DNA from 2 places in the Nocardia sp. NPDC051463 genome. Region 1 is predicted to be linked to the other one. Evidence: riboswitches for the same ligand, from Rfam matches in the RefSeq annotation. Region 1 holds a riboswitch; the other holds the start of a gene.
The links. Region 1 has a riboswitch for cobalamin ahead of AB0M74_RS18540 (iron ABC transporter permease). Riboswitches for the same ligand answer to the same signal wherever they lie in the genome.
Positions count from the first base shown of each region.

Region 2: linked by a shared signal. The riboswitch ahead of AB0M74_RS19675 (CbtB-domain containing protein) and the one ahead of AB0M74_RS18540 (iron ABC transporter permease) in region 1 are both predicted to bind cobalamin.

Region 1 is NZ_JBFBAB010000013.1:33,256-49,095, reverse strand. Features, by position in the region: gene bioB (biotin synthase BioB) at 1-57, opposite strand, end outside; gene AB0M74_RS18570 (TetR/AcrR family transcriptional regulator C-terminal domain-containing protein) at 192-776, shown strand; gene AB0M74_RS18565 (LLM class flavin-dependent oxidoreductase) at 996-2,345, opposite strand; gene AB0M74_RS18560 (ABC transporter ATP-binding protein) at 2,342-3,097, opposite strand; gene AB0M74_RS18555 (ABC transporter permease) at 3,073-3,936, opposite strand; gene AB0M74_RS18550 (ABC transporter substrate-binding protein) at 3,936-5,030, opposite strand; gene AB0M74_RS18545 (alpha/beta hydrolase) at 5,106-6,272, opposite strand; cobalamin riboswitch at 6,336-6,469, shown strand; gene AB0M74_RS18540 (iron ABC transporter permease) at 6,504-7,535, shown strand; gene AB0M74_RS18535 (ABC transporter ATP-binding protein) at 7,532-8,506, shown strand; gene AB0M74_RS18530 (ABC transporter substrate-binding protein) at 8,503-9,528, shown strand; gene AB0M74_RS18525 (sigma-70 family RNA polymerase sigma factor) at 9,849-10,799, shown strand; gene AB0M74_RS18520 (maleylpyruvate isomerase family mycothiol-dependent enzyme) at 10,796-11,359, shown strand; gene bioD (dethiobiotin synthase) at 11,418-12,080, opposite strand; gene AB0M74_RS18510 (8-amino-7-oxononanoate synthase) at 12,175-13,329, opposite strand; gene AB0M74_RS18505 (adenosylmethionine--8-amino-7-oxononanoate transaminase) at 13,423-14,694, opposite strand; gene AB0M74_RS18500 (GNAT family N-acetyltransferase) at 15,205-15,840, shown strand, end outside.
Region 2 is NZ_JBFBAB010000014.1:80,262-96,101, reverse strand. Features, by position in the region: gene AB0M74_RS19745 (ATP-dependent Clp protease ATP-binding subunit) at 1-1,493, shown strand, start outside; gene AB0M74_RS19740 (LLM class flavin-dependent oxidoreductase) at 1,558-2,355, opposite strand; gene AB0M74_RS19735 (hypothetical protein) at 2,385-2,654, opposite strand; gene AB0M74_RS19730 (response regulator transcription factor) at 2,823-3,509, opposite strand; gene AB0M74_RS19725 (histidine kinase) at 3,509-4,873, opposite strand; gene AB0M74_RS19720 (ABC transporter ATP-binding protein) at 5,021-5,923, shown strand; gene AB0M74_RS19715 (ABC transporter permease) at 5,920-6,783, shown strand; gene AB0M74_RS19710 (helix-turn-helix domain-containing protein) at 6,880-7,515, opposite strand; gene AB0M74_RS19705 (NAD(P)H-dependent oxidoreductase) at 7,626-8,273, shown strand; gene AB0M74_RS19700 (multidrug efflux SMR transporter) at 8,273-8,593, shown strand; partial or broken gene AB0M74_RS19695 (transposase) at 8,658-8,800, shown strand; gene AB0M74_RS19690 (OsmC family peroxiredoxin) at 9,343-9,783, shown strand; gene AB0M74_RS19685 (hypothetical protein) at 9,849-10,349, opposite strand; gene AB0M74_RS19680 (CbtA family protein) at 10,386-11,210, opposite strand; gene AB0M74_RS19675 (CbtB-domain containing protein) at 11,201-11,395, opposite strand; cobalamin riboswitch at 11,426-11,593, opposite strand; gene mhuD (mycobilin-forming heme oxygenase MhuD) at 11,661-11,975, opposite strand; gene AB0M74_RS19665 (alpha/beta hydrolase) at 12,074-12,817, shown strand; gene AB0M74_RS19660 (A/G-specific adenine glycosylase) at 12,821-13,711, opposite strand; gene AB0M74_RS19655 (carbonic anhydrase) at 13,868-14,491, shown strand; gene AB0M74_RS19650 (hypothetical protein) at 14,614-15,288, shown strand; gene radA (DNA repair protein RadA) at 15,630-15,840, opposite strand, start outside.

The DNA.
Region 1 (15,840 bases):
GAGCACCTGCTCGCGGGCAATGGCCAAGATGTCGGTCTGAACGGGTGCCTGGGTCACTGCACGAATCCCTTCGTCCGGTGCAGTACACGGCCGATCCGCTGGGCTCACCCCAGGTGGCCGTGCAACTTGAACGGTGTTCAGGCTAGGGTAATGGTAAGAGTGAGTCAAAATACGACGGGGAAGGAATCCGGGTGCAACTGCACAGGGCGGACGTGGTCGACGGCGCTGTCGCCATTCTCGACCAATACGGTCTCGCCGATCTGACCATGCGCAGACTCGCGGGCTCACTACAGGTGCAGCCCGGGGCCCTGTACTGGCATTTCCCCAATAAGCAGGCATTGCTCGGCGCGGTCGCCGACAAGATCCTCGCGCCGATGGACGAGCCGATCGACGCGATCGAATGGTCCGGCCAGATCACCGAATTGGCGCATCGGCTGCGCAACTGCCTGCTGGCCTACCGCGACGGCGCCGAACTGGTCTCGGCCACCTACGCCTCCCGCCTCACCACGAACAAAGGCCGGGAGCGCCTGGTGAGTGCGGCAATCCGAGCCGGGATGCCGCGCCACGAAGCCGAACTGGCGGCCTACACCCTGCTGTACTACGTCCTCGGCCAAACAGTCGACGAACAGTCCAGAATGCAAATGGACTCGGTCGGCGCCCTCCCCGACAACGCCTCCCCCCTCGACGAAACCCCCGACGCCACCGCCCGTTTCGACTTCGGCCTGCAACTGTTCGTCGGCGGCGTCCGGCACCTCCTCGGCACCCGCGTCCGCTGACCGCGAACCGCACCTGGTGCCGCGGCCGAAACCCGGAATCGGCGCATTACCCTCGGGCGACATCGGCACCGACGGCCATGATCAGGCCGTGCGCCGGAGTCGAGGGCGACAAGACTGCCACGCAGGCGAGTTCCACTGCCGACGAGGCGGAGAATCACCCCAGCCGCGCGCCTGATCCGGGGTGCGCCGGGCGGGAACCGTCGAGTTCTCCGCGACCGCTCACGGGGCCAAGGCCGGGCGGCGGGCGAATTGGCTGTCGGGACGGGGCAGGCCGAAGTGGTCGCGGAGCGTGGTGCCGGTGTATTCGGTACGGAAGAGACCACGCTGCTGCAGGATCGGGACCACTGTTTCCGCGAAGACCTCCAGACCGCCGGGGTAATAGGGCGGCATGACATTGAAGCCGTCGGCGGCGCCGTTGCGGAACCATTCCTCGATGGTGTCGGCCACCTGCTCCGGCGTGCCGGCGAACACGCGATGCCCGCGGGCGCCCGCGAGGCGGTGCAGCAGGCCGCGAACGGTCGGGCGTTCACGCTGCACGATGCCGGCGACCACTTGCAGACGGCTACGGGCGTTGTCGGTGACATCGCCTGCGTCGCTGAACAATTCGACGGGAACCGGCTCATCGAGCGCGAGGTGGCGCAGGCTCTTGCCCGCGATGCCCTCCAACTGCTTCAGGCCGTACTCGGGGACGGTGAGCTCGTTGAACTCCCGTTCCAGCTTCTTGGCGGCTGATTCGGTGTCGGCGATGAAAGGGCTGATGCCGGGCAGGATCTTGATGTGGTCGGCATCGCGACCGAATTCCCCGGCCTTCGCCTTGATATCGGCATAGAACGCCTGCGCGTCCTCGAGACGCTGATGTGCGGTGAAGATCGCTTCGGCGTACTTGCCCGCGAACGCGCGACCGTCATTGGACGCCCCCGCCTGCACCAGCACCGGATACCCCTGTGGCGTGCGCGGCGCATTGAACGGCCCACGCACCTTCAGGTATTCGCCGACAAAGTCGATCGGATGGATCTTGTCCGGGTCGGCGTAGATCCCTGCCGCCTGATCGAGCACGATCGCGTCGTCTTCCCAACTGTCCCACAGTGCGACGACCGCATCCACGAACTCTCTGGCTCGTGCGTAGCGCTCGGCATGCGACGGATGCTCGGCGAGGCCGAAATTCGCTGCGGCGAGATCGGTTCCGGTGGTGACGATGTTCCACCCGGCCCGGCCGCCGGAGATGTGGTCCAGGGTGGAGAACAGCCTGGCCAGGTTGTAGGGCTCGTAGTAGGTGGTCGAGGCGGTCGCGATCAGGCCGAGATGGGTTGTCGCGGTGGCGATGGCGGTGAGCAGCGTAATCGGCTCCAGCCCAGAGCCCGCGTTGTGTTCGACATTCGTCCGCAGCGCCGGGCCATCGGCGAAGAACACCGCGTCGAGCTTCGCGGCTTCGGCGGTTCGGCCGATCTGCTGGTAGTAGGCGACGTCATAGATCCGACCCGGCTGACTGTCGGGGTGCCGCCACGCCGCCTCGTGATGCCCGGCGGGGTAGATGAACGCATTGAGGCTGAGTTGACGCGGTGAGCTCATGACGCTTTCTTCTCTTCGTCGATGTGAGGTGGCGTGGTGTCGACGCCGAGGCCGGCCAACAGCAATTCCCGCAGCCGAGTGAAGCCGGGGTCGCTGTGGCGGCGTGGCCGGGCCAGGTCGACGTGCTGATCCAGCGCGATCCGGCCCTCGTCCAGGACCAGCACGCGGTCGGCGAGCAGCACGGCTTCGTCGACATCGTGGGTAACCAGCAACACCGCAGGCTTGTGCTCGGCGCACAGGTCCTGCAGCAGTGCGTGCATTTTGATGCGGGTGAGCGCGTCGAGCGCACCGAACGGTTCGTCGGCCAGCAGCAGTTCCGGCTGCCTGACCAGCGAGCGCGCCAGCGCGACCCGCTGCTGCTCACCGCCGGAAAGCTCCTTGGGCCACGCCCTTTCCCGACCGGCGAGGCCGACCTCGGCCAGCGCGGTGCGCCCGCGATCGGTGACTCCGGCACCGGAGAGACCGAGAGTCACATTGTCCAGCAACCGGATCCATGGCAGCAGCCGTGAGTCCTGGAATACCACGGCGCGTTCAGTCGGCACCGTCAGCTCGCCGGATCCTGGCACGTCGTAGTCCAATTCGGCCAGCGCCCGCAGCAGGGTGCTCTTGCCCGAACCGCTGCGGCCGAGCAAGGCGACGAATTCGCCGCGCGCGATATCGAGGTCGATGCCGCGCAAGACAGCCCGGTCACCGAACCCGCGATACAGGTCGCGGGTGCGCACCACATTCAGTCGGCCAGTGTCTGCCGCCATGACAGTGCCCTCCGTTCCACCGCGCGCACGGTGATATCGCCGAACAAACCGAGCAGGCCGTATATCACCAGTCCGACAACGATCACGTCGATCTGGCCGTAGGTGCGGGCCTGCGTCATCAGATAGCCGATGCCACTGGTGGCATTGACCTGCTCCACCACCACGAGCGCGAGCCAGGAGATGGTGACCGCGAGCCGCAGGCCGGTGAAGAACCCGGGCAGCGACCCGGGCAGCGCGATCCGTCGGACGAATCCCCAACGCGAAAGCCCTACCGTCGCCGCGAGTTCCACGTACCTGGAGTCGACGCTGCGCAGTTGCGCATGAGTGTTGAGGTAGATCGGAATCGCCACACTGGTGGTGATGACGAGCTGTTTCATCTCCTCGCCGATGCCGAACCACACGATGAACAGCGGGATCAGCGCCAACGTCGGGATCGCCCGCTTGATCTGAATCGGCCCGTCCACCAAAGCTTCACCGATCCGGCTCAGCCCCGCGACCAACGCGAGCACCACCCCGATGACGACACCGAGACCGAGACCGACGCCGGCACGCTCGACGGAGGTGAGCAGGTTCGACTGCAGCCTGCCATCGGAAATCAGGTCACCCGCGGTCTCGGCGACCGTCCACGGCGCGGGCAATGTCTCCGGATCCAGCGCGCCGGAGGCGGCTCCGATCACCCAGGCGGCGACCAGCAGCAGCGGTCCGACGGCGATGCCGAACGGGATCGGTCGACCGGGTCCGAGCCTGGGCCGACTCGGTGTGCGCCGGGCGAGCACCTGGGCCGGGACCGGGCGGGCACGGCCGAACCGCCCGAGCACACCCGCATCCACGGTGGCCATTACCGTGCCTTCGGTTCGAACGCGGCGCCGCTCTCGGTGACGGCCTGGGTGACGGGAGCATCGAAGCGCAGGTCGAAACCGCTCGCGGCGCGTACCTTCTTCGGTAGCTCACCCGCACCGTCGATGACATCGATGGTGGCTTGCTGCCGGTCGACGAGTGCTTGGTCCAGGTGCGGGAAGGTGTAAGTACCGAGCGATTCGACGATGCGTCGGGCGTCGTCGGCGCTGACCTTCTGGATGTCGACGTAATACCGACGCGCCCACTCGTCCTGATGGGTATTGGCCCACTGGTGCGCCCGCACATAGGCGCCGACCAAAGCGCGGGTGGCAGCGGCCTTCGCCGGGTCCTGCACGACGGCACGGCGCGCGTACAAATAGGCCAATCCGCCGTAGATACCGGCGGTCTCGGAGTCCGGGATCAGTGAGGTACCCGGTGTGCGCAGCAGCCGAGTGACATTCGGCTCGATCAGCGGTGCGATGTCGACCTGCCCGGTACGCACCGCGTCGAGGAACTCGGCCAGTTGCAGCCGAATCAGTTGCACATCATCGGTTTCGAGACCGGCCTTCGCCAATGCGCGCAACACCGCAGCCTGCTGGGCGGTGCCTTCGGCGTAGGCGATCTTCTTGCCCTTCAGATCGGCCAACGTGGTTGCGGTCTTGCCGGGCGCCACCGCGAGCTTCAGTGCGCTCGCGCTGGTCTGGTACGACGCGACGATCGGCACGTCCTGCCCGGCCGCCAGTGCATGGATCGGCGGGACATCGCCCACTCCTGCGACGTCGGCGGCGCCGCCACGGAAGGCCTCGAGAATCGCCGGCCCGCCGATGAAGTTGGCGAATTCGACCTTGAACGGCAGCTTGTCCAGTTCGCCGGACAACCGCAGCACCGACTGCAGCCGCTCCTGCTGGTCGGCGACAACGAGTGTGGTGCCCGCGGGAATCTCAGTCGGCAGCGGGAGGTCGGCGACGGTGGTGACCGACGGCTTGTCACTGTTCGCACAGCCGGCCAGACCGAGCGTCGCAGCGGTCGCCGCGAGGAGCACCGCGGCGATTGTGCGGCCACGGAGGCCGGTGAAGAACGTGCGTGGTTGGTGCATGCTGGCATTGAAGCAAGACGAATCCAGCGCGGATACGGTTACTTTCAGGCTGATTCGAGCCCTGCCCCGGCACCGTCAGCGCGGTCCGGCCGCACTGGCCGCCGCACGGACCTGCTGCTGAAAACGCTGCACGAACGGCAGAATCTGCTGCTCGATCACCGTGTTGTACTCACGGGGGCGCTGCATCGGGTTGGCGTGGCCGGTGTTTCGCGCCATCACCACCAGCAGGGTGCCCTCGACGCCGCCGGAGCGCTCGATCAGCACCTGGTGGGAGTATTCGACGTCGACCACCCGGTCGTTGTCGGGATTGCGCGGACGGATGAAGACGATGGCCGGGCGCGGTTTACCGTCCGCGGGGCGCGACAGTGCGCGCAGATCGTTGAGCGCGCCACCTGCCACGATCGCCAGGAATTGCGATTCGATGAGGCCGTTGCTCGCGGCATCGCGGGAAAAGATCTTCTCGCGCAGCACATCCGACACCACCCCGCCCAGTTTGGCGACCCTGATGCCCGGCATCCCCGCGCCACCACGGTCGACGAAGCGGTCGCGACGCGCATAGGTCTCCACGGTCAGGCGCAGCCCGCGACTCTCCCGCGCGCCGGGCAGCCACGCCATCCAGCGCAGCATGTCCTCGCCCCGGCCACGGCTTTCCGGGCGCACCGCATTCAGGTCCATCGGCGTGCAATCGAGGATCACCGACACCAGACGGCGGTCGCTGTCGGTGTGGATGTGCCTGGCGACCTCCAGCGCGATCACCCCGCCCATGCTGTGCCCGACCAGCACGATGTTCTTCAGTCCCGACATCTGCGCAGCGCGGATGATCAACTCGGCGATCACCCGGGTGTCGATGCCGCTGTTGTCGTATTTGATGGCCCACACCACGCCCATTCGGCTCAGCGCGGGCAGCGCCGCGGCGGTATTGCCGGCATTGAGGCCGCCGAGGCCCACCATGTCGACCACAACGGTGTCCCAGTTCTCGGCGTCGGCCGGGGGCGCGACCGGCAGGATCGCAGGCTCGGTGCGCGCCAGCCTGGCCTGCTCCGGCGCGACGTCGTGCACCCAGTACTGAGCCAACAGCACGAGTCCCGCGAGCAGCACTGCGGCGACCCGCAACAGCGCCAGCCGGGTGCGGCGCAACGACTTCCACCCGTGCCCGAGGCCGGTATCCCGCAGGCGGGCTTTGCGTCGCTCGTCGTCCCAGTCCGTGACGGTGGACGGGTGCCGTTCCTCCAACGGCGACATCTCTTCACTGTAGGCACGGCTGCGGCGGGCCTGCCAGCGAACGCGGAACACCTGCCGCGCCCGAAAACCTGACCGACCGGTAGAGTCCGAGCCGTTATCCCAGGCGGGTGCGGGAATCCGGTGCAATACCGGAACGGTCGCGCCACTGTGATCGCCGTCACGGCGAAAGTCAGACCTCCCCCTCCTGGACACACGCTGGAGAGGCCGCGATTTGCCTGTGGAGCACCGTCGATGATCCGTGCGCGAACATCGATCGCCCTTCCCGTACTCGGGGCACTGCTGATCCTCGCGATGCTGGTCGCGACCGGGTTCGGCGCCGAGACTCTACCGCTGTCGTCGGTGCTGGAGGTCCTGCGCGACCGTGTTGCCGGGCGCACACCTGCCGACCTCGGCCTCGACACGATCATCTGGCAGTTGCGTGTGCCGCGCACATTGCTGGCCGCCGTGGTCGGCGCGGGCCTGGCCGTGGCGGGTGCGGCGATGCAGACGCTGGTACGCAATCCGCTGGCCGACCCCTATCTGCTCGGTGTGTCCTCCGGTGCGGGGGTCGGCGCGGCAGCCGTCATCACCTCCGGGTTGTTCGCGAGCGCGGGAGTGTGGGCGTTGTCGGGCGGGGCGCTGGCCGGTGCCTTCGTCGCCGCGGCGCTGGTGTTCTTGATCGCGGTCGCCCAGGGCGGACTGACACCGCTGCGGCTGGTGCTGACCGGCACCGTCCTCGGCTCGGCCTTCGCAGCGCTCGGCAGCTACCTGGTCTTCCGAAGCTCGGATCCCGCTGCGGCGCAATCGGTCCTGTTCTGGCTGCTCGGCAGCCTGGCGGGAGCCGACTGGACAAAGATCGCATTGCCCTCGGGTGCGGTGGCCTGCTGCGGCCTGGCCCTGCTGGCCGGCAGCGGCTGGCTCGACGCACTCACCCTGGGAAGCGACACCGCCGCATCGGTCGGCGTTCCCGTCAAAGCGGTGCGCGTCGCCTTGTTCGTCCTGCTGGCCATCCTGGTCGGGGTGCTCGTCGCGGTGTCCGGCGGAATAGGTTTCGTAGGCCTGGTCATCCCGCATGCCGCGCGGCTCTTGGCCGGCCCCCGCCACCGCACCCTGCTGCCCACCTGCGCGCTATGCGGCGCATTGTTTCTCGTGATCGCCGACGCCGCCACCCGAGTCCTGGTGCGACCGACGGAAATCCCGGTCGGCGTGCTGACCGGCCTCCTCGGCGCGCCCGCTTTCCTCATCCTGTTGGGCCGCCGCCGCTATCGGTTCGGTGAAGCATGAAACGCCGCAACGAGTCAGAGGCACTGGAGGATGTCGCGTGGGCCGCGCCAGGAACACCGAGCTCCTCGGCGGCACACGGCGACGCCGAGGAAAACCGCGGCAGATCCGGCGGCGCGAGCCGACACCACGACCACATCGATGTGGGACCCGACCGGTCTGGTGGTGGGTCGGTGGCGACGGCACCCGAAGTCGGTGTGGCGCTCGAGGCCCGCGGCGTGACCTGCGCCGCCGGGCGACGAGTGATCGTCGCCGACGCCACCTTCAGCATTCGAGCCGGTGAGACGATCGGCATCGTCGGCCCGAACGGCGGCGGCAAGACGACCTTGCTGCATGTCCTTGCCGGCCTCGACCGACCGAAGCGTGGGCAGGTCGTTGTGGACGGTCGGCTGCTGCACGGTCTTTCGCCACGGCAGCGGGCCAGGGCAGTCGCTCTGGTCGCACAAGATGAGCGCCCGCCCGCGGATCTGCGGGCGGGCGAGGTGGTTTTACTAGGGCGCACGCCCTACCTACCGCCGTGGGGCGCGGGGTCGGCGCAGGAGCAGCACGCTGTCGAAGCAGCGTTGGCAACCGTTGACCTGGCGGGGTTCGCGCAACGGCCCGTACACCGGCTTTCGGGCGGGGAGCGGCAGCGGGTGCTGCTGGCCAGGGCGCTGGTGCAGGACACGCCGTTGCTGCTGCTGGACGAACCGACCAACCACCTCGACATCACCCATCAGCTCGACCTGCTCGCACTGGCTCGCACGCTCGACCGCACCATCGTCATGGCGCTGCACGATCTGTCACTTGCCGACCGGTACTGCGACCGAATTCTGGTGCTGCACAAAGGCCGCGCGCATCCACTCGAACCACCGGAGACCGCTTTGCGGCCGGAGGTCGTCGACGACGTATTCGGCCTCCACGCGATCCGGATCCCACATCCCGACACCGGCGAATCCCATCTGTTGATCACCCCGCGAGAGGCACATTCATGAAGAGTCTGTCCCGAGCGCTGGCCGCGACCGCGCTGGCCGTGGCGATGGCAGCCTGTAGCAACCAGACCGAGGCCACCGGTGCGCTGTCGCTGCGCAATTGCGATGCGGACGTACGATTTCCCGCGCCTGCGCAGCGCCTCTTCGTCAATGACGGAAACCTGATCTCCATGGTGCTCGCGCTCGGCGCCCACGACCGGGTCGCGGCGGTATCGAGCCTGCAGCGCGACGCAGATACCTTGCGCAAGCACTACGGTCCCGCGGTCGACAGTCTGAAATCGGTTGCCCCCGAGTACCCCGCGCGGGAAACGGTGCTTGCGCAGCGTCCTGACGTCATGATCGCCGGCTGGAGTTACGGCTACGACGAAACCAAGAACCTCACCCCGGACTCGCTGCGCAAGGACGGGGTCGCCGCCTATGTACTCACCGAAAGCTGCCGCAGGCACGACGGCGAACGCGCGCGTGGCATCACCGAGCCGTGGAACGCGCTGCGCACCGACCTGACCAACCTCGGCGCCATCACCGGCCACCCCGAACGCGCCACGGAAGTCACCGCCGACCTCGACCGCAGGCTCGCCGCACTGTCGACCGCCGCGCAACCGGAACGCAAGCCGAATATCTTCCTATTCGACAGCGCTGGCGACACCATCTTCTCCAGCGGCAAATTCGGTGCGCCCCAGGCGATCCTGGAGGCAGCGGGCGCCCGCAACATCCTCGACGATGTCACCGACACCTGGACGAGCGTGTCCTGGGAGCGCCTCGCCGCGGCCGACCCCGACGCCATCATGTTCGTCGACTACCCGAAGCAATCCTTGGCCGAAAAGGTCGAGCTGCTGCGCGCCAAGCCCGGCATCAACCAACTCCGCGCCGTCACCGAAGGCCGCTTCCTGAACCTCCCCTACGCCATGTGGACCAGCGGCCCCCTCAACATCGACGCCGCCGAACAAATCCGTAAACAGCTGGAACGCTGGAACCTGACCCCTGCCTCCACCATCGAGCCGCGCGCCGACGACACGGTGCGGTAGTCGGAGACGGTTTCGCGCCGCCGCGCCGCACACGGCGAGGGGTGTGCCCGGCGCAGGCCGCACGCACCGAACTGGTCGGGTGTGCGCCGGTCAGGACCTGTATCAGCTTCTGCCAACACGGCGAGTTCGCCGAGGGAGATACGCCGGCCGAGTTCGTTGTCATCGAGCGGACCCCGACCGGCGTGACGGCGGACCTCATCGGTCGTGGTGCCGGAGTTTCCGGCACCGATGAGTTCGGAGCCCGGGAACGGTCTGCATGTTAGAGGACTTCCATGCCGCGGCCGGGGTCCGACACGAATGGGCCGACAAAAGGGGCACCGATGGTCGACATCGACGAGTTCGCCGCACAGACGGCGCAATACCGGAGGGAATTGCTCGCGCACTGCTATCGCATGGTCGGCTCGGTGGACGACGCCGAGGATCTGGTGCAGGAGACGATGCTGCGGGCTTGGCGCGGCTACCGCGAATTCGAGGGGCGGGCGTCGATGCGGACATGGCTGTATCGGATCGCGACCAACGCCTGCCTCAACGCGCTGCAGCACAGCAGTAGGCGCGTGCTGCCCTCCGGGCTGTCGGGGCCGTCGGATGACCCGGAGACCGTGCCGTTGCTGTCGAGCGAGATCCCGTGGCTCCAGCCGATGCCGGATGTCCGTATCGAGCCCGAGTCGTCGGATCCGGCCGCGATCGTCGCTGCGCGCGAAGGAATGCGGCTGGCGTTGATCGCCGTGTGGCAGTATCTGCCGCCACGCCAGCGCGCGGTACTGATCCTGCGGGATGTACTGCGCTGGAAAGCATCCGAGGTGGCGGAACTGCTGGAGGTGAGTGTCACCGCGGTCAACAGCACGCTGCAGCGCGCGCATACCACCCTCCGGCAGACGCCCCCGGCATCGGCCGATTGCACCGAGCCCGACGATCCGGCCGTGCGTGCGGTGCTCGACCGGTACGCGGTCGCGTTCGAGAACGCCGACATGGTGGCGCTCACCGAGCTGTTGAAAACCGATGCGGTGATGGAGATGCCGCCGATCCGCGAATGGTTCCGCGGCAACCTCCGCATCGTGCGACTGATCGCCACCCGGTGCCCGGCCCGCGCGGGCGATGTGCGGATGGTCCGCACCGCCGCCAATGGGCAGCCCGCCTTCGGGTTCTACCTGCGCGGGGAGGCCCACTCGATCCATGTGCTCACCGCAACCCCGACGGGGATCGAGCGCATCGTTTCCTTCCACGACAGCGGACTCTTCGAAGGCTTCGACCTGCCGAAGTCACTGTCATGAGCTGTGACCTGTTCGACCGATCGGTGCTGTATCTCCTGTGCGCCCTGCGGGGCCTCGGCTCCGACCTCACCGGACCGACCCCCTGCCGCGGCTGGGACCTGCGCATGCTGCTCGCGCACGTCGACGAATCGATCACCGCCCTGCGCGAAGGAGTTGCGGGTGGCCAGGTTTGCACCACTCCCGCCGTTCGGCATCCCGATGCCACCGCTGTCGCCCATGTTCAGGCCGCCGCCACCGGCCTGCTCAGCGACCTGACCCACTACCGCGCTGACCTCGTGCTGGTTTCCGGTACCCCGTTGCCCGCCGAAATCCTCGGCGCGGCAGGCGCCCTCGAATTGACCGTGCACGCTTGGGATATCGCCGTGGTGCACACGCCGTCGGCACACATACCGGACGAGCTCGCAGCCGATCTACTCACCATCGCGCCGCAGCTCGTCCCGATCACCGGTCGAGATCCGCTGTTCGGGCCACCGGTCCCCATCTACACCACCAGACCAGGCGAACAACTGCTCGCCTACCTCGGCCGCACGAGCCCAGTACGCGCAGGGGCGGCTCGGTAGCGCTGCCCAGCGCAGGGTGACCGACGGTCACAGTCGATCGGCCGAACCGGTTCGGCCTTCACCAGGTGCGCGTGAACCACCCCGGGGCGGCGGCAATAAAGCGGTCGCGTCCCCATGCCCCCGCCCCCGCGGGGATGGCGCCGACCACGTCGACGCCGGTGACCTCCGACAGATCGGTACGGTTGCATTCGGCGGCCAGGTCGGGGGCGGCGGGCCAGGAGCCGATCACCAGTCCCGCACAGCGCACGCCCGCCGATTGCAGTGCGCGGGTGGTCAATTCGCTGTGATTGAGAGTGCCGAGCCCAGCGGCGACGACCACGAGAACCGGTGCGTCGAGTTTCTGCGCGAGATCGAGCAGCGTGAATTCGCCCATGCGGACGAGCAGTCCGCCCGCGCCTTCGACCAAGGTGAGGTCCGCGTCGGCGAGACCGTCTACCGCAGAGACGGTTTCGGCCAGGGTCAGCAGCGGTCGGCCGCAGCGGCGGGCCGCGGTGTCGGGCGCCAACGGATCCGGGTAGCGGGCGAGTTCGAGAGTTCGGGTGACACCCGTCAGTCGCTCGACCTCGGCGAGATCGCCGGGCTCACCCGGAGCGACACCGCTTTGGGCGGGCTTGCACACCGCGACCGATCGGCCGGCCGCGCGGGCCGCCGCCGCGACGGCCGCTGTCACCACGGTCTTGCCGACCTCGGTGGAGGTTCCGGTGATCAACAGCGGACTCATGGCCACACCACGCTGACTACGCGGGCCCGCGAAGACTCGGGCGCGACTGTGCCGGAACATATGCCGACCGAAGCTGCGACGATGGACTGTCCGCTCATGCGGGCACCACGCTCAATCCACGAGCTTCGGCCAACACCTCGGTGAGGACGCCGGCGATGGTGTCGAGCTCTGCGGGGGTGAGATCGGCGCGGGCGGTCAGGCGTAGCCGGGAAGTGCCCTCCGGGACCGACGGCGGCCGGAAGCAACCGACGTCGAGGCCACGGGACCGGCAGGCTCGTGCGGCATCGTAGGCGACCTGCGCCGCGCCGAGCACAACCGAGACCACCGCCGAATCCGGTGTCGGCACATCAGCGATACGGGCGATGTCGGCGGCCCGCTGGAGCACGCGGGCGGCCATCTCGGGTTCGCGGCGCAGCAAGCGCAGAGCCGCACGGGCCGCACCGACAGCGGCAGGTGCGAGGCCGGTGTCGAAGATGAAGGTGCGTGCGGCGTCGATCAGGTGTGCGCGGATTCGCGCACTGGCCAGCACGGCACCACCTTGGGCGGCAAAAGCTTTCGAGAGGGTCGCGGTGACGATCAGGTCCGGTTCCCCGGCCAGGCCGACCTCGTGCACCAGCCCGCGCCCACCGGTGCCGCGCACGCCGAGACCATGCGCCTCGTCCACGATCAGCACCGCGCCGTTGGCGCGGGTCACCCGATGCAGTTCGGCCAGCGGAGCCAGGTCACCGTCCGCGCTGAACACCGAATCGGTCAGCACGAGCGCGCGTTCCTCGGTGCGGCCGGCCAACAATCGGTCGACGGCGTCGACATCGCGATGGGCGGCGATCTCCACCCGCGCCCGCGACAGTCGGCAGGCGTCCACCAGTGAGGCGTGACTGCCCGCGTCGGAGACGACGAGCGCGCCGCGTCCGGCCAGCGCGGTCACCGCGCCCAGATTGGCGGCGTACCCGGAAGCGAACACCAAACCAGCTTCGGCGCCGACGAATTCGGCGAGCTCGGCCTCGAGCTGTTCATGTGCGGCCGTAGTGCCGGTGACCAGCCGGGACCCGGTCGATCCGGTCCCCCATTGCCGCACGGCATCGATCGCACCCGCGACCACCTCGGGATGCCGCACCAGGCCGAGATAGTCGTTGGAGGCGAGATCGATCGACGGCGACTGCGGCGCCCGCGCCCGCAGCTCGCGCCGCAATCCCGCGGTCACCCGCTCTGCCGCGTGTTCGTCCAACCAGCTCAACGGATCGGTAGTCACAGCTCCGAAGCATACTTGAACACCGTTCAGGTTGCCCAGTGGACCCATCGCCCGCCACCCGCGACCAGCCGGTCGGTCGGTGAGCAATTCTGGCTATGCCGACTGCGCTTCGACCGCAGCCCGCATGCCCGCCGTGATCGCGGCGACATCCTCCGAGGTACTGATGAACGGCGGCATCGTGTAGATGAGGTTGCGGAAGGGACGCAGCCAGACGCCCGCGGCCACCGCGGCCGCGGTTGCCGTGCGCATGTCGACCGGGCCGTCGAGCTCGATGACGCCGATCGCGCCGAGCACCCTGACTTCGACAACCCCGCGCAGGTCACGAACCGGGGCGAGACCGGCGCTCAGCTCCGATTCGATCCGAGCGACCTCACCGCGCCAGTCGCGCTGCAGCAGCAGCTCCATCGACGCCACGGCGATGGCGCACGCCAGCGGGTTGCCCATGAAGGTCGGCCCGTGCATCAGACCGCCGTGTGCCGCGCTGAGGGTTTCCGCGATCCGCGCGGTACACAACGCCGCGGCCAAGGTGAGGTAGCCACCCGTCAGCGCCTTGCCGACGCAGAGCACATCGGGACTCACGCCCGCGTGGTCGGCGGCGAAAAGCGCTCCGGTGCGGCCGAATCCGGTAGCGATCTCGTCGAAGATCAGCAGCACGCCGTGTTCGTCGCACAGGCGGCGCAGGTCGGCGAGATAGCGCGGGTCGTGCCAGCGCATGCCCCCCGCACCCTGGACCACCGGCTCGACGATGACCGCCGCGAGCTCGTCGGCGTGCGCGGCCAGCGCACGGTCGAGTTCGGCCACATAGCCGGGTTCGTAGTCGCGGGGTGGCGCCGGCACGAAGACGTGCTCGACCAGCACGTCGGTCCACAGCGAGTGCATGCCGCCGTCCGGGTCGCACACACCCATCGGCGTGAACGTGTCACCGTGATAGCCGCCGCGCCAGGTGAGCAGCCGCCGCTTGGCGGGCAGCCCGAGCGCGCGCCAGTACTGCAGGCACATCTTCACCGCGACCTCGATGGACACCGATCCCGAGTCGCACAGGAACACCTTGTCCAGGCCGTCGGGGGTGTGCTCGACGAGCAGTTCGGACAGCCGAGCCGCGGGCTCGTGAGTGAGTCCACCGAACATCACATGACTCATCCGTTGCGACTGGGCAACCAGTGCCGCATCCAGCACCGGGTGCCGGTAGCCGTGGATCGCGGCCCACCAGGAGCTCATGCCGTCGACGAGTTCACGCCCGTCGGACAGGGTCAGCCGGGTCCCGGACGCACCCGCAACCACGAGCAACTCGGTCGTCGCAGGGAAACCACCATAGGGATGCCAAACATGCTCGGCATCGATGGCGGCGATCTCGTCGGGGGTCATTGCCACAGGAATCCTCGCGGTCGTGCGACTGCCCCGGCCTCCCCGGAGCTGGCTTGAACGGCGTTCAAGTTACCACTGGAGCTGCGTAAGCACGACCTCGCCTTTGCGGCCGAGGCCGATATCGCCCGACAGCGCTTGCCCCACCCGTCAGCGCGCCGGCGAGGGAACGCACTGGCTCAACCACAGAGGAAACCGACTCCGGCATCGACCTGTGAGCAATTGCTCAGCCGCGGCGCTGACGGTGCGACATATGACTGCCCCGACGCGATACCCGATTCCGGGTTTGCGACATAGAGCCGGAGCAGCCCCGGCAGCCCCGCCGATCGGCGGCATCATCGCCGGCTCGCCGATCAGCAATGCGCAGCGAATCCCGAAGGCAAATCACCAATTCCGCCGCGACACGACGGCCCGCTTGATAAAGTGTCACCAAATAGCGGCACGTTAGATGACGGCATGGCGACACAGTGTCCGATCCTGCCAACCCATCAGAATTCGTGGTGAGCAATGCAGGTGACGCTGACAACCTCCGACACCCGGCCTCCGGAATGGGACTCGCTCGCGGCTTCGACCGCGGATTTCGAGGTGTCGTCGCGATGGCTGGAGACCATGGCTCCATTGCTGCCCGGCGAGCCGCGGTGGCTGATCGCCCATGCGGGTGGCCGGGCACAGATCGGGCTGCACCTCCGGTTCGCGAGAACCCCTCCAGCGGAGCCGCGTTATGACATCGCGGCGATACTGCGCGGCGATATCCCCTCGCTGGACCAGCGCCCGATTCTCCTGTCCAAGACCCCCGGCGTCGAGTCGCTGTATCCAGCCGTGTTGGCGGTGCTACCCGGATACACCTGTATCCCTGCCGGGCCCGGAGCGACCGACCCAGCCCTACTGGCGGCGACCTTGCGAGCCACAGACGCCTGGGCAAGGCAGCAGGGTGCTCGATCGGTGTCGTTTCTCTACGTTCCCGAGCGGGAGAAAATCCTGCGACGCGCCCTGGAAGAGTTCGGTGCGCGGCCAGTTCAGTTGTTTCCGACCTGCGTCATGCCAGTGACTTTCGACAGTATGGACGAATACCTGATGCGGCTGGGCAGAAGTCGGCGCGCCGGATTGCGTCGGTTGCTGCGGTGGGTGGACGAGACCGGAATGACGCTC
Region 2 (15,840 bases), on a different contig from region 1:
AGGGTCTGCGTGACCGCTACGAGGCGCATCACCGGGTGTCCATCACCGACGGTGCCCTCGTCGCCGCCGCGACGCTGGCCGACCGCTACATCAACGACCGGTTCCTGCCGGACAAGGCGATCGACCTGATCGACGAGGCCGGTGCGCGCATGCGCATCCGTCGCATGACCGCTCCGCCGGACCTGCGTGAATTCGACGACAAGATCGCCGATGCGCGCCGGGAGAAGGAAAGCGCCATCGACGCGCAGGACTTCGAGAAGGCGGCGCGCCTGCGCGACAAGGAAAAGCAGCTGGTCGCCAAGCGCGCCGAGCGCGAAAAGCAGTGGCGCTCCGGTGATCTCGACGTGGTTGCCGAGGTCGACGACGAGCAGATCGCGGAGGTGCTCGCCAACTGGACCGGCATCCCCGTCTTCAAGCTCACCGAGGAGGAGACCACCCGTCTGCTCCGCATGGAGGACGAGCTGCACAAGCGGATCATCGGCCAGGAGGATGCCGTCAAGGCCGTCTCCAAGGCGATCCGTCGTACTCGCGCCGGCCTGAAGGATCCGAAGCGTCCGTCCGGCTCGTTCATCTTCGCCGGCCCGTCCGGCGTCGGTAAGACCGAGCTTGCCAAGTCGCTGGCGAACTTCCTGTTCGGCGACGACGACGCGCTCATCCAGATCGACATGGGCGAGTTCCACGACCGCTTCACCGCATCGCGGCTCTTCGGTGCCCCTCCCGGGTACGTCGGCTACGAAGAGGGCGGCCAGCTCACCGAGAAGGTGCGCCGCAAGCCGTTCTCCGTGGTTCTGTTCGACGAGATCGAAAAGGCGCACCAGGAGATCTACAACACCCTGTTGCAGGTCCTCGAAGACGGTCGCCTCACCGACGGCCAGGGTCGCACGGTCGACTTCAAGAACACCGTGCTGATCTTCACCTCGAACCTGGGTACCTCGGACATCTCCAAGGCCGTTGGCCTGGGCTTCACCCAGAGCAACGCCGAGGGGTCGAACTACGAGCGGATGAAGCTCAAGGTCAACGACGAGCTCAAGAAGCACTTCCGCCCTGAGTTCCTCAACCGCATCGACGACGTCATCGTCTTCCACCAGCTCACGACCGAGCAGATCGTGCAGATGGTGGACCTGATGATCGGCCGCGTCGCCACGCAGCTGAAGAACAAGGACATGGCGATCGAGCTGGCCCCGCAGGGCAAGGCGCTGCTGGCCAAGCGTGGCTTCGATCCCGTGCTCGGTGCTCGGCCGCTGCGCAGGACCATCCAGCGCGAGATCGAGGATCAGCTCTCGGAGAAGATCCTCTTCGGCGAGATCGGCCCAGGACAGACCATTGTGGTCGATGTCGAGGGCTGGGACGGCGAAGGCTCGGGCGAGGACGCCAAGTTCACCTTCACCGGCAAGGCGAAGCTGACCAAGGAGCCCGCCACCGAAGAGAAGCCGGAAGTCGTGCTGACCGCCGCAGGCGAAGGCACCCCCGAGGCAGCTGCTTCGGGCGAATAAGCTCCGAGCCGCATCGAAAAGGCCTTCTCCCACCGGCTTCCGGTGGGGGAAGGCCTTTTTCGTGCTACTGCGCGAAGCTGGGCAGTATCGGTGTGAAGTCGCGGGCAAGGTCGCCGGGGACGACCAGTTCGTCGATTCCGTATTTCTCCCGTCGGTATTCGAGCACATCGACGATCGCGGCTGGATCGGAATCCAGCACACCCGCTGCCCCGTCCGCCCGTAGTCCGTCGGCGGTGAGGCCGAGGTGTGTGCCGAGCCAATACGGGAGCCGGTCGCCGATGCCGACCAACTGGTGGGTGAAGCGAATGTCGCGATCGGTGTTGTCGCGCACCACGCGCACCATCTCTGCCAGCTGCTCCTCGGTGGCCTGCGGGCTCGCTGCCAGCAGGATACGGTCGGCGAATTCGGCTGCGGCGGCGAGCATTCGCGGGCCGTTGGCCGCGACGACGATCGGCGGGGTCGGGTCGACCTGTGCGCGCACCGCGGCGACCACTGCGGCGAGGATGCCGCGTCGCTCGTTCGCCGAGCCCCACGGAATGCCGAGCCGGTCGGCCTCCGAGCGGGCCTCCGGGCGCCCCGACCCGATGCCGAGCTCGAACCGTCCGTCGGAAAGCAGTTGCAGCGCTGTGGTTTCCCGCACGGTGGTGGTAATGGTGCGCAGGGGTGCGGCAATCACATTCGTTCGCAGTCGTATCGTGGTGGTCACCGCGGCCGCGGCTGCGAGCGCTGGAAAGGGCGACGGGGTGTTGAGGGTGTCCGGCATCAGGATCGTCCGATAGCCCTGTTGCTCGGCGCCTTGGACGGCGCGCACCCAGTCGGGTCCCGAGCGCGGGCTGAGGACAATTCCGAAATTCATGCTCATGGCGGGGTCTCCCGTGATTCGGTGCAGGATCAGTTCTCGGCCGGGCGCTTCGACTCACGCAGCACGGCCAACCTGCTGCGGTACTGGTCCTCGGTGATCTCGCCGCGCGCGAACGCTGTGCGCAATGCGCCGATCCCGCTCTGCTGTCCGACGAATCGACGGCGGACGACGAAGACGACGACAAGGAAGGTGACCCAGAACAGCAGCGGGAAGATCCAGAAGAACGGCCATGGGTGCCAGCCGTGGTCGTAGTGCTCGGCCAGGAAGGTCAGGGTTTCGGGTTGGGTGAAAATGTTCATACCGAGAGCCTGCGCCGCACACACCTACCTGGGCATCGGTCGAGCGGCGCTACCTGGTCTACGCCTGGACACGTACGAAAATGCCCGTCCGACAATCGCATCGGTAGCGGACACCCGATCTCTGTCAGCGCGGAATGTGGGTTGCTGCGGGGAGGCCGCCGCTGCTCGCTACTGCCAGCCGGGGCGGACCACGCCGGATTCGTAGGCCATGACGACGAGCTGGGTGCGATCGCGGGCGTCGAGCTTCGTGAGGATCCGGCTCACGTGCGTGCGAGCCGTGGCCGGGCTCATGAAGAGGCGTTCGCCGATCTCGGCATTGGTGAGACCCTCGGCAACCAGGGTCATCACCTCGCGCTCGCGGTCGGTGAGTTCGGTGAAGGCCGTGGGTGGCGGTTGTTTGGCGTGTGCGGCGAATTCGGCGATCAGGCGGCGGGTGACGCCGGGGGACAGCAGTGCGTCACCCGCGGCGACCACCCGGATGGCACGCACGAGGTCGGCCGGTTCGGTGTGTTTGACCAGGAAACCCGTCGCACCCGCGCGCATGGCCTCGAAGACGTACTCGTCGAGCTCGAAGGTGGTCAGTACGACTACCTTCACCTCGGCGAGATTCGGGTCTTCGGCGATCATTCTGGTGGCGGTCAGTCCGTCGAGAATCGGCATCCTGATGTCCATCAGCACCACATCGGGGGTGAGGCTGCGGGCCATCCGCACGGCCTGTTCGCCGTTGTCGGCCTCACCGATCACCTCGATGCCGTCCTGGACATCGAGCAGTGCGACGAAACCGCCGCGCACCAGCGCTTGATCGTCGACGACCAGCACTCGTATCGGCGCCTCGGTGGTGCCATGGTCTGTCATCACACTTCCTGGGTGGTGGAACCGCTGGGTTTGTCCGCGTCCTTGGTCGACTCCCGGACGGGTAGCCGGGCCGCGACCCGGAATCCGCCGCTGGGCCGTGGGCCTGCGGTGAGTGCACCGCCGAGCGCGTGCGCCCGCTCCCGCATGCCGATGACGCCGTTGCCCCCGCTGGATCCGGACCTCGATGGGGTGCCGGTGGGGCGGGTGTTGTCGACGGTGATGTCGACCGAGTCTGCTGTGTAGCGCACCGTCACTGTCGCCGCAGCTCCTGGTGCATGCCGTGCCACGTTGGTGAGCGATTCCTGGATGATCCTCGCCGCCGCCACGTCGATGACGCTCGGCAGTCGGTGCGGGGCGCCGATGATCCGGGTGTCAACGATCAAACCGGCGGCGCGGGCCCGCTGTAGGAGGGTATCCAGATCCTCGATGCTCGGTGCGGGCGCCCGTGGCGCTGGAGCGGGGCGAAGCAGCGGCGGTTGCGATGCGGACTGCCTGCTGTGCGGGTCGGTCGAATGACGTTGCGCGCGTTTCGAATCGCAGCCCGCGGTGGAGCCGAGCGCGGTGCCGTCGGTGCGTTCGCGTGGGGGCTCGGCCTGCGCATCGGCCGCCGCACCGGTGCGAATCGCCTGTAACAACGTATGCACCTCGGCCAGTGCGTCCTTGCTCGCGGTCTTGATCGTGGCCAGCGCCGACTGCGCCTGTTGCGGTTTCTTGTCGAACAGTTCCAGCGCCACCGAAGACTGCACATTGATCAGCGAAAGGCTGTGGGCCAGCACATCGTGCAGCTCGCGGGCGATGGCGAGGCGTTCCTCGCTGGCTCGCCGCTGCCGCTGCGCCTCCTCGTCGCGGCGGGCGGCTTCGGCCCGTTGCCTGCGGGCCACCAGTACCGCCTGTCGTTGCCTGATGCCCTCGGCGATCGAAATCAGCACGCCGAGCCAGGCGATCATCCCGAAAGCCAGCCACGGGTCGGCCGGGTGCCCGATCAGCGCGGGCAATGGCCAGACCAGCGCCAGATAGCCGACCGGCACGAGCGGATAAGTCAACCACCGCGACCCGATGACTGCCGCGGAAACAAAGGCGATCACCAGCGAAATGAAGATCGGACCATAACCGTAGCCGCGCAGCAGATACACCGCGCACGACGCGATCGTCACAAGTAGCACGGGCAGCGGCTGTGATCGGCGCAGGAGCAGGGCGACGGGGCCGACGAGCAACAGCGCGTAGCCCAGCATGTCCAGCGAGTGCACGCCGGTTTGGCGGATGTTCGCATTGCGCCCACCGGCAAGCTGGATCACCCCGACGACGAACGCGAGGCCCCAGTCCCGAACGACCGGGCCACGTTTCGATTCCCCTGGCGCTGTCACACCTGCAGCCTATTAGGCTGCTGCGCGCTCAGCGTCCGCCGCGCTGCGTATTCGCCGGGCACCTCGCGGGCGTAGGCCTGGATACGTACGTCGGCCCGCGCCGCGCGGCGGATGTGGCGGACCTGGTCGGGGGCGGATTCTCAGGGCATGACAGATTCCGTCGTGGTCACCGCAGGGTTGACCAAACGCTACGGCGCCCACACCGCCGTCGACCGCGTGAGCATGGGTGTCGGGGCCGGTGAGATCTACGGGTTCCTCGGCCCGAACGGTGCGGGCAAGACGACCACCTTGCGCATGCTGGTCGGCCTGATCCGCCCGAGCAGCGGCACCGCGACCGTGCTCGGCCATCTGCCGGGCGACCCGGCGGTGGTCCGCCGCATCGGTGTCCTGATCGAGGGCCCCGGTTTTTATCCCTACCTGTCCGGCCGCGACAACCTGCGGGTGCTCGCGAAATACCGGGGCCTCGACCGTAGGGCTGTCGAGGAGGCGCTCGAGCGGGTCGGACTCGAGGGCCGCGCCGAGGACAAATTCCGCACCTATTCCCTCGGTATGAAGCAGCGCCTCGGCGTAGGCGCGGCCCTGCTCGGCCGTCCCGATCTGCTGATCCTCGACGAGCCGACGAACGGCCTCGACCCGCAGGGCATGGCCGAAATGCGCGAGCTGATCACCACTCTCGCCGGTGACGGGCACACGGTGCTGCTGTCGAGTCACATGCTCAGCGAGGTGCAGGAGATCTGCGATCGCGTCGGCGTCATCTCCGGCGGCAACCTGCTCGTGGAATCCACGGTGGCCGAATTGCGCGGCGCCTCTTCACTCTCGCTGCGCGCCGAGCCGCTCGAACTGGCCTTGTCTGCGGTGCGACAGGTGGTCGGTGATCGTTCGGCGCTGTTGACCGCGCGTGGTATTCGGATCGAATCCGGTGCCGAGAAGGCTCCCGCGATCGCCCGTGCGGTGATCGAGGCAGGCGCGGATCTGCTCGAACTGCGCATCGACGAAAAATCCCTCGAAGAGGTCTTCTTCGAGATGACCCAGCTGGAGGCGGCGAAATGAATAGGCAGGCAAGGAAAGATCTGCTGGCGAGCACCAGCGCTGAGCTGCTCCGGCTGCGGAAGTGGCCGGCGTTCTGGATCATTCTCGGTACCTGGATTCTGTTGAATCTCACGTTTTCGTACCTGTTCAACTACCTTGCCTACAGCTCGGGTGAATCGTCACGTATGTCGAACGGGCAGCCCAAAGAGATACTGCTGCAGCAAATGTTGCCCGCGGCCGTCCCGGAAGTTTTCACGCAGGGCATGGCCATGTTCGGCGGCGCGTTGATGCTCATCCTCGGTGCCTTGACCATCGGCAGCGGATACGGCTGGGGCACCTGGAAGACCACCTTCACCCAGGGGCCGTCGCGGATCACCTCGCTCGGCGGTGCGGTGGTGAGTCTGGCGTTCGTGGTTGTGGCGCTGGTCTGCGTTGCGTTCACGGCGGATATCGGTGTCGCGTCGATCATCGCGCTCTCTCGATCGCAGTCGCTCGCGCTGCCAGGTTTCGGGCAGATCGTGAACGGAATCATCACCGGGACAGCGATTCTCGGAATGTGGACGCTGGCAGGCGCACTGATCGGCGCGATCGCTCGTGGTCCTGCGCTTGCCGTAGGGCTCGGCTTGGTCTGGGTGCTGGTTGTGGAGAATCTGCTGCGCGGTGTCGCCGGAATATTCGAGCCGATCACGGTGATCACCGATCATTTGCCCGGCACGGCGGCAGGATCGATGGCCGGTGCGATGCGCACGGTGCAGGGTCCCGCGACGCCGGGCGTGCTCGATATTCTGTCGCGGACCGAGTCGTTGATCGTGCTCGCCTGCTATACGGCTGTGTTCGTTACGGGCACGTTGTTGTTGGTGCACCGGCGGGACATGGTCTGATTGCCGGAGGAATTCGGATACCTCGAAACCGTTGGCGGACACCGGTTCGTCAGCGGTTTCGGCGTTTTCCCGCTTGCCCGGACGAGTGGCGAAGTGTCAACTCGTGGCCGTGCTGATGACGGAATGAGCCAGCCTGCTCAGCGCCTCGGCGATGTGTGCTGCGCTGGAGCCGCGTCCACGTTGATGCTGAAAAACCTCGGCGGCCAATGGTGCGAGCAGGGAATCAACCAGTGCGTCGGGATCTGCGATGCCCCCGGCAACAAGCAGCGACCGCACATGCAGATACCAGAACCCGTATGCACCGGTACGGAATCGTGCCCCGCTGCTTTCGGCACCGAGCACTAAATGTGCATGCGCTTCGAGCAATTCGACCATGGCCGTGTAAAAGGCGGCGAGCCGCTCATCCGGCGGTGCGCCCGGCCCGAGTGGCGGATCGCCGCGCAGCAACTTCTCCTGCAGCGTGCGCTCGTGCTCGTCCAGTAGTGCGACGGCGATCGAATTCTTGTCCGGGTACCGGCGGTAGAGCGTGCCGCGGCCGACACCTGCTGCTTTGGCGATGTCATCCATCGTCACGGTGCGCGGATCGCGGGTGGCGAACAGTTCGGCGGCGGCGGCGAGGACCTTGGCACGATTGCGTGCCGCGTCGGTGCGTTCGGCGTGCGGGGGAGTGCTCGCCTCCGGCGGTGTCGCACTCGACGAAATGCCGGCGAGCAGGTCGGATCGGGGGTCCATGGCTTCGACTGTAGTCGACTCCGAATCAAGTGGACAAGATGTCCACTTAGCGTTAATGTCGTTCCCAACAAGAAGTGGACAATATGTCCAGATAATTGGGAGGCCTGACAATGAGCACACTGCTGCACCTCGACGCGAGCGCCCGCCGTCAATCGATCAGCCGCGAAGTGAGCGCCGCCTTCGCTGACGCCTGGCGCGCCGAGAACCCCGAAGGTGACTACCTGTACCGAGATCTGGCGGCGAATCCGGTGCCGTTCATCGGCGAGGCATGGACGGAGTTGTGCGACGCGGTGCTCGCCCTCGGCAGTACCGACCTGGATCGGCTCCCGGAGCTGGTCCGCACCCCGGCTCAGGCCGAAGCCTGGGCGATTGTCGCCCCATTGCTCGCAGAGCTGCTGGCCGCCGATGTGATCCTGATCGGTACCCCGATGTACAACTACTCGATCCCCGCCTCGCTCAAGGCGTGGCTCGATCAGGTGACGTTTCCTCGAATGTCATTGGAGCACAGGCGATTTGTCGTCACAACGGCGCGCGGCGGTGCCTACTCGCCAGGCGCTCCCAAGGCCGCATTCGACTACCAGGAGCGCTTTCTGCGCGACTTCTTCGCAGGCCACTTCGCGGTGTCCGACACCGTCTTCGTCAACGCCGAACTGGCCAATTCCCGTCAGGACCCACTCATGGCGACACGGCGCGCCGAGCACGACGCGTCCTACAGTGCCGCCATCGACACCGCCCGCGACCTCGCCAAGGAATACTGATGAACTGGATCGTCCTCGGCGTGGCCGGCGTGGTGGAAATCATCTGGTCGCAGAGCATCAAACCCACCGAGAACTTCACTCGCCTGGTCCCCACGGTCATCTGCTTCGTCCTGGGGGCCGTAGCGGTCTATCTACTGTCGCGAGCCATGCAGACTCTCCCGGTCGGCACCGCCTACGCGATCTTCACCGGCATCGGTGCGGTTGGCGCGATCGGCCTCGGCGTCATGGTCAACAAGGACCCACTCAGCGCGGGCAGGCTCCTCTCGCTATCGCTGATCCTCGGGGGCATCGTCCTGGCCCGCGTCACCAACCCGGACTAGGTTCTGTCCTGTAATTCATTGTGTCAGTTGGTGTTAGCGGCATACGGTGGTTGGGCGTGGCGAGTTGACGGACCGGGCATTGGCTCGGATCGAGCCCATGCTGGCGGTATCGGGTCGTGGCCGCAGGTGATCAACGCGATCCGGTGGAAACTGCGGACCGGCGCGCCGTGGCGTGACCTGCCCGAAGGCTACGGCCCGTGGAATAACCGGGGGCAGCTGGAGATCGCCAAGCGCCGCGGCGTAACCCTCGAACCTCCGGTCGCGATCCGCTTCGCCGACAAAGCGATCATCGACTACTACAAGCGCATCGCGGACGAGTCCGAACGTGGAGCCGCGCCGGAAACGCCATGGGAATGGTGGATGACACTGATGTCCACTCATCTAGTGGAGGCCCTCCACGATAGGGACCGGCTCGACCAGCAATGCGTAATCACGATCGGCGAAACCGGATTCACGGCAGTCCCGAGCAGCGAGGACTCGCCTTCGTAGGGAATGTCGAGGACGACTGGTCATCCGGTGGCGGTGATCCGGGTCAAATGGCGCTGCTGATGTTCAAAGCCAAGGGGGGACCCGGTGGGCTCGGTTCGCCCTCAGGGAGCGCACTGGTAACCCACCGGGCGCCAATGCCATCCTCGTGGCACCTGAATCTGGCCTGCGTTCGTGGGGAGGCGGATGAGCCCTGAAGACGCGGGGAGGTGGGACCGGCGTAGGTTCGGTGTGTTTCACGTAACAACATCGAAAGGACCGTGATGCCCACACGTACCGCGCGCACCGCTTGGACCGGCTCGCTGCAGGAGGGTTCGGGACAGGTCGAGCTGGCCAGCTCTGGCGTTGGCAAGTACGACGTGTCGTTTCCCAAGCGTGCCGCCGACGATGCCGACGGCACCACCAGCCCGGAGGAACTGATCGCGGCGGCACACTCCTCATGCTTCGCGATGGCCCTCTCGGCGCAGATCGCCAATGCGGGCGGCACCCCGGAGAGCCTGGACGTCACCGCCGACGTCACCCTCGGCCCTGACCCGGACGGCGGATTCCGCATCAGCGGCATCAAGCTGACCGTCCGCGGCAGGGTCGAGGGCCTCGATGCCGACGGTTTCGCCGCGGCGGCCGCCGCCGCGAAGGCGGGCTGCCCGGTCAGCAAGGCACTGGCGGGCGTTGACAACATCACGCTGGACGCCGCGCTCGCGTAAGCAGGGTGTCCGGTTCCTCGCACCTGCCGACAACCGTCGGCAGGTGCGAGGAACCGAGTGGTTTCTCAGGATGACCGGCCCGCGCGAAAGTAGCGGCGGGCGGTGGGGTGGTACATCGCCGGGATCGCGACCAGGACGGCGAGAATATGTCCGGTCCGGAGTATTCCGCTGATCACCGCCGACGGGCTGAGATTGTCGAAGAGGTCGCCGATTGCTTTGGCGGACAACGTGGCGGCCGCGGGCTCGATGATCAGCGAGGCCAGTCCGACTATCCCGATGCCGATGGTCAGGACGATGCGGGCCCAGCGGGCGCCGTGCGCCATCCGGATGGCGACGGCGAGAACCGCCAGGTAGATGCCGCCGCGCACAGCCAGGCCGGTAGTGAGGGAACCCACATCGGCGTTCGGGCTGTCGAGCTGTACCGCGACATAGGTGAGGGCCTCACCGACGCCGCAGAGCAGTGCGGCGACGAGGCCGGTGAATGCCACCGAAACAGCGCGTGGCGGGCGCACACGATGCTCGGCGCGCAAAGGTGCTGGCCACGTGGAAAAGGCAGTGCCGGTCATGAGACCAACACTGCCTGCGACCTTCCGAAGCGCGGATCAGCCCGCGGTAGCGATCTGCTCTCGTACCGGAGTGCTAGGGCGCGTGGCGAATTCGGTGAGTGCCGCGAAGCCCAAGCCGAGGCACGCCCACAACGTGGCCGACTCGGTCAGCGAGGCCGCCCGGAACTGCCACAGCAGGGTCGCCGGGAAATCGGCCTTCACCTCGTTCACGCCCGGCAGCAGGATGTAGCCGACCGCCGCGATCAGTGCGAAGGCCCCGACACCGGCAATGAGCCGGAACGTCTCGAGCTGTCCCGCAAGGGCTTTGTAGACGAACACGCCCATACCGACGGCCGCGAGGCCGAGCAGCACCGCCGCCACCCACAGCCAAGTGCGATCGTTGATCGTTTCCGGATCACCCACCGCGGGTGGGTTCGCGGGGTACTTGAAGAACGGCACGGCCACGATCGCCGCCCAACCGCCGACGGCGAGGCCGATCGCGAGCTTGGGGCCCGACAGTGTGGTGTAGCGACGCGCGAAATGCGCTGCCGCGGCAAAGAGGGCGCCGAACGCCATCCCTGCGAGGCCGAGCGCGAGGAACTGACCCACTTTCTGCCCGGTCCGGCTCACCAACGGTTCGTCCTCGTCACCGTGCGAATGTCCTGCGGTCGACTCGGCATGCGCCGCTTCCGCAGCGGAATTGGCCTCTTCGATGGCAATCGCGGCGTCCACCTTGGGCTCGCCGACGAAGTAGCCCACCGTACCGGCCAGCAGGCCGGCGATGAGGCCGGCCAGCAGGCCACGCAGCAGCAGGGTTTTCAGCGAACCGAGCAGTGGGACGGCAGCCGACACAGTCGGCGTTATAGACGAACTCAGTGGCATGGGACACCGAGTAGGTGACGTCCATCGTGCATCAGCTCGTGCATGAACATCCCGCTACGCGAGATGGCTCCCTGATCGAAGCCGACCAGGTACAGCGTGAGAAGTGCGAGAAGAACGACGCCCACTGCGATGAGCAGTGTTGCGAGTGAATCGGTTGCCCGGCTCGGTGAATGCGCGATGGCCATTCGAATCCTCCTAGGGATGCGCGTCCCGTCGAGTGGTCGGTGCGATGGTGCCGGCGTCTGGCTTTCCGGCACCAGGGTTCGAAAAGACCCCTCGATGCATGGAACACAGTGGCGCGACCGCTCCGGATTTGCACCGGAATTACCGCGTCACCATCGCGTTTATCTCCTCGAACTGTGACACCTGCGAGCACCCGACGTCAATACGGCCGCCGGGTTACCGACGCAACGGTGGGCGAGTCCCCCGGCCGGGTGCGCCGGTCTCGCCTCAGGAAGCGGGTTTCGCGGCGACGTCGAGCACAACCTCGAATTCCAACAGCGACGCACCTGTGGAAACCGGCTTCTGCCGCTCGCCCGCATGTGCCTCACGCGCAGGCCCGTCCCGCCACGCTGTGAAGGATTCCTCCGAATCCCACTGCGTGACAACGAAGTAGCGATTCTCGCCGGCGACGGGGCGCAACAATTGGAAGCCGAGGAATCCCGGCGAGCCCTCGACCGCATGCGCGCGGTGAGCGAACCGCTTTTCCAACTCGGGGCCTGCGCCTTCAGGAACCTCGATTGCGTTGATCTTCACAACTGGCATGGGTTCGACAATACGTTTTGCCGATCGATCGGTCAGCACGCGCAAGCCATCAGGGGGTCGTGAACACACGAGGGCACACGCGCTGCACAATCAGCAGAGTGTTGCATGACGAAGGTGGGGCAGGGGTACCGATCCTGCTGTTGCACGGGTTGATGGGCAGTGCGCGCACCTGGGGTGGTCAGCTGGAGTGGCTGCGGGGGTTCGGGCATGTCTATACGTTCGATGCTGCCGGACACGGTCGACCGGCGCCCGCCGAACTCACTACCGAGGCGTTCATCGAAGACTTGGCGGCGGCGACTGCACAGATCTCGGAGCCCATGGTTGTGATCGGGCATTCGATGGGCGGGCTGCACGGGTGGGTCTTTGCTTCGCACTATCCCGATCGGGTCCGTGCGCTGGTTGTCGAGGATATTGCACCGGATTTCACCGGACGGACGGCCCAGGATTGGGCGGCGATGATCGAGGCGTGGCCGCCGTTTCCGGACGAGGACGCGGTGCTGGACTTTTTCGGTCCGGTCGCTGGGCGGTATTTCCTGAATTCGTTCGAGCGCGGGGCGGACGGCTATCGGCTGCACGGTTCGGTCGCGACCTTCCGTGATATTTCCGAAGAGTGGGGGACCCGCGATTTCTGGGCGCAGTGGAAGGCGATCACGGTGCCCGCTTTGCTGATCGAGGGCGAATTCACCATTACGCCGGCGGGGCAGATGCGGCAGATGGCCGCCGTCCACCCCGACGCCGTGTATGTGAAGATCCCGAACTCCGGCCACCTCGTGCACGCTGACCAGCCCGAGCGGTACCGCGCCGAGGTCGAGGTATTCCTGCGCCGGGTACTCGGCGCGTAGCGGTCAAGCGACCGGTTGCCCGCCCTCGCCCGCGAGCGCGAACAGGCCCTCGGCGGTCTGCTCGATCAGTCCGTCGACGAGCAGCGAATCCAGGGCGCGGTCGCGTTGGCCCGGGTCGCGAGTCCAGGCCAGGTCGAGGCGCACCCGTTCCACCGGCCCGGTGGCGTCACGCAGCACATCGAGCAGCCTGCCCCGCGCCTGCCGGTCGGTGCCCTCGTACTTCTGGGTGCGCCGAACCACCTCTGACGCCGGCCTGCCCGCGGCCACCCACGCGCACCGCGGCAGCGGGCAGCGTTCGCAGTCCGGGGTTCGTGCGGTGCACACCGTCGCACCGAGTTCCATCAGTGCCGCGGAAAATACCGCAGCCCGATCGATCTGCCGCGGCAGCAGCGCCTCGGTCTCGGGTAGATCGCGCGAGGACGGGTTGCCCGCTTCCGCGCGGCCGTGCACCGCACGGGCCACGACCCGGCGAACATTGGTGTCCACCACCGGTACTCGCTGACCGTAGGCGAAGCAGGCCACCGCACGCGCGGTGTACGCACCGATCCCGGGCAGTCCGAGAAGTAGATCGACGTCGGTGGGCACCTCGTCGTCGTATTGCTCGGCAAGCACTCGCGCGCATTCGTGCAGCCGCAGTGCGCGGCGCGGATATCCGAGCTTGCCCCATGCGCGCAGCACTTCGGCCTGCGACGAGGCCGCCATCGCCGAGGGCACCGGCCAGCGGGCTACCCAGGCACGCCAGATCGGCTCGACTCGCACCACCGGCGTCTGCTGCAGCATGATCTCGCTCATCAGAATCTGCCACGCCGTTACCTCGGCCTTGCGCCACGGTAGATCCCGCGCGGTGTGCTCATACCAGTCCAGCAACACCTCAGCGTCGATGCTCTTGTGCACCGATTTGCTCGTGCTGGGTGCGCCCGCGCCCTTGTGCGCTGCGCCGCTCTTCGGCACCGCCCTCACCGTTCCTCGTGTGTTTCGGCCAGTCGATATTTGCCAACCCGTAACGATGCGAACTCGCTGGTAACCAATTTGATGTGCACAATGGTCGGTATGCCTGATTCCAACCCGGTCAGTGCCTGGAAATCCCTCCGCGAGGGCAACGAGCGCTTCGTCAACGGCAATCTGCTGCATCCTAGCCAGGGCGCCGTGGACCGAGCCAAGCTCGTCAGTGGCCAGCACCCGTCCGCAATTCTGTTCGGTTGTGGAGACTCTCGCGTCGCGGCCGAGCTGATCTTCGACCAGGGCCTCGGCGACATGTTCGTCGTGCGTACCGCAGGCCACGTGGTCGACAGTTCGGTGCTCGGTTCGATCGAGTACGGCGTGCAGGTGCTGAACGTGCCGCTCATCGTGGTGCTCGGACACGACAGCTGTGGCGCGGTGAAGGCCACCATCGACGCGCTGGACGGCGGTGAGGTGCCGGGCGGGTTCATTCGCAGTGTGGTCGAGCGGGTCACGCCGTCGATTCTGATCGGTCGCAGGGAGGGCCTGTCCACCGTCGACGAGATGGAGGCCAGGCACGTGGTGGAAACCAGCAGGCTGCTCATGCAGCGCTCGATGATCATTTCGCAGCGGGTGGCCACCGGCGAGTGCGCGATCGCCTGCGTCACCTACAAGCTGGCCGACGGCCGGGTGGAGCTGCAGCGTGTCGTCGGGAACATCGGCGAGCTCGTCTGAATCGATCCCCGGAGCGTTTCCCCAGCGTGTGGGGCAGAATTCGGTCGCCACGTTCGCCTTTTCCGCACCGACACGCCGGAGCCCTGAGTCGCTGCGCCCGATCGTGCCCTTACCGTTGAGGCGTGCTGGAACCGAATGGACCGCTGCCTCCGGAGATCTATTGGCGTCGCCGCGTTCTCGCCATCGGAGTCCTGGTCGTGGCGCTCGCGCTGGTGATCTGGCTGGTGGTGATGTTCGCGCGTGGCGGTGATGCCCCCGGCAGCACCAAGGCGGCGGCGAGCTCGTCGTCGGTGACCAAGGCTGCCGAAGGCTCGTCGGCCAAGCCGTCGACAAGCGCGGAATCGAGCGCACCGAAGCCTTCCGGCACGGCGGCCGCGACGCCGAGTAGTAACCCGGTGGCGCAGGGTCAGTGCCCGGATCAGTCGCTCGCCGTGCGGGTGACGGTGGAGCAGCCCACCTACAAAACCGGTGAGACTCCGGTGTTCGGCATCGTGATCACGAATATCTCGACGGCGCCGTGCTCACGCGATGTCGGCTCGGGACTCCAGCAGGTTTCCGTGCTCACCCTCGACGGCCAGCGCAGGCTGTGGTCGAGCACCGACTGCTACCCGGATGGTCAACCCGACGTGCGGACTCTGAACCGCGGCGAACAGGCGGCCTTCACTGTCACCTGGTCCGGTTCGACGTCGCAGCCCAACTGTGCGGGCGACCGTGTGCCGGTGCCTGCGGGCGCGTATGCGGTTGTCGCGCAACTCGGTTCGGTACGTAGCTCGGTAGAGCCTTTCAACATCGCTTGAGCTGTGTTTTTTGGCAGCGCCTTCGGCGCTGCGTGTTCGCGGCCCCCTTGGTCTCGCTTCCGAGCCGTCGAGACTTGCGCCTTCGGCGCGTGCGCTTCGACGGCTCGGAAGCGAGACGGGCCGCGAACTCTAATGCTCGGTCTCGCTGCGCTCGGAAGACATCATCATGCCGAGTGGGCGTGTTGGCAGCGGAGATTTGTGACTTCGGTGGATGTGCCTTGGGCGCATTCGGCATGACCGGGCCTTGCGCTCCTGGGCTCGCGAGTTCGTTCTGCTCGGAGTTGGTCCGGTAACCAGTGGGGGTATCGGTAGCGATGCCGCCAGCGTGGTGGATGCACGGGTCAGAAATCCGCTGCCTTCTCCGCGGGGGCCTTGCGGGGTTTGCGGAGGCTGGCGAGGCGGATAGCCGATTTCAGGTCGGTGACTTCGTGGACTTTCATGCCGCTCTTGGATCTCTCCAATCCGGGTGGCACCAGAGCGGTGGTGAAGCCGAGTCGTTCGGCTTCGGCCAGTCTGCGCGCGATTCCGGTCACCTTGCGCACCTCGCCTGCC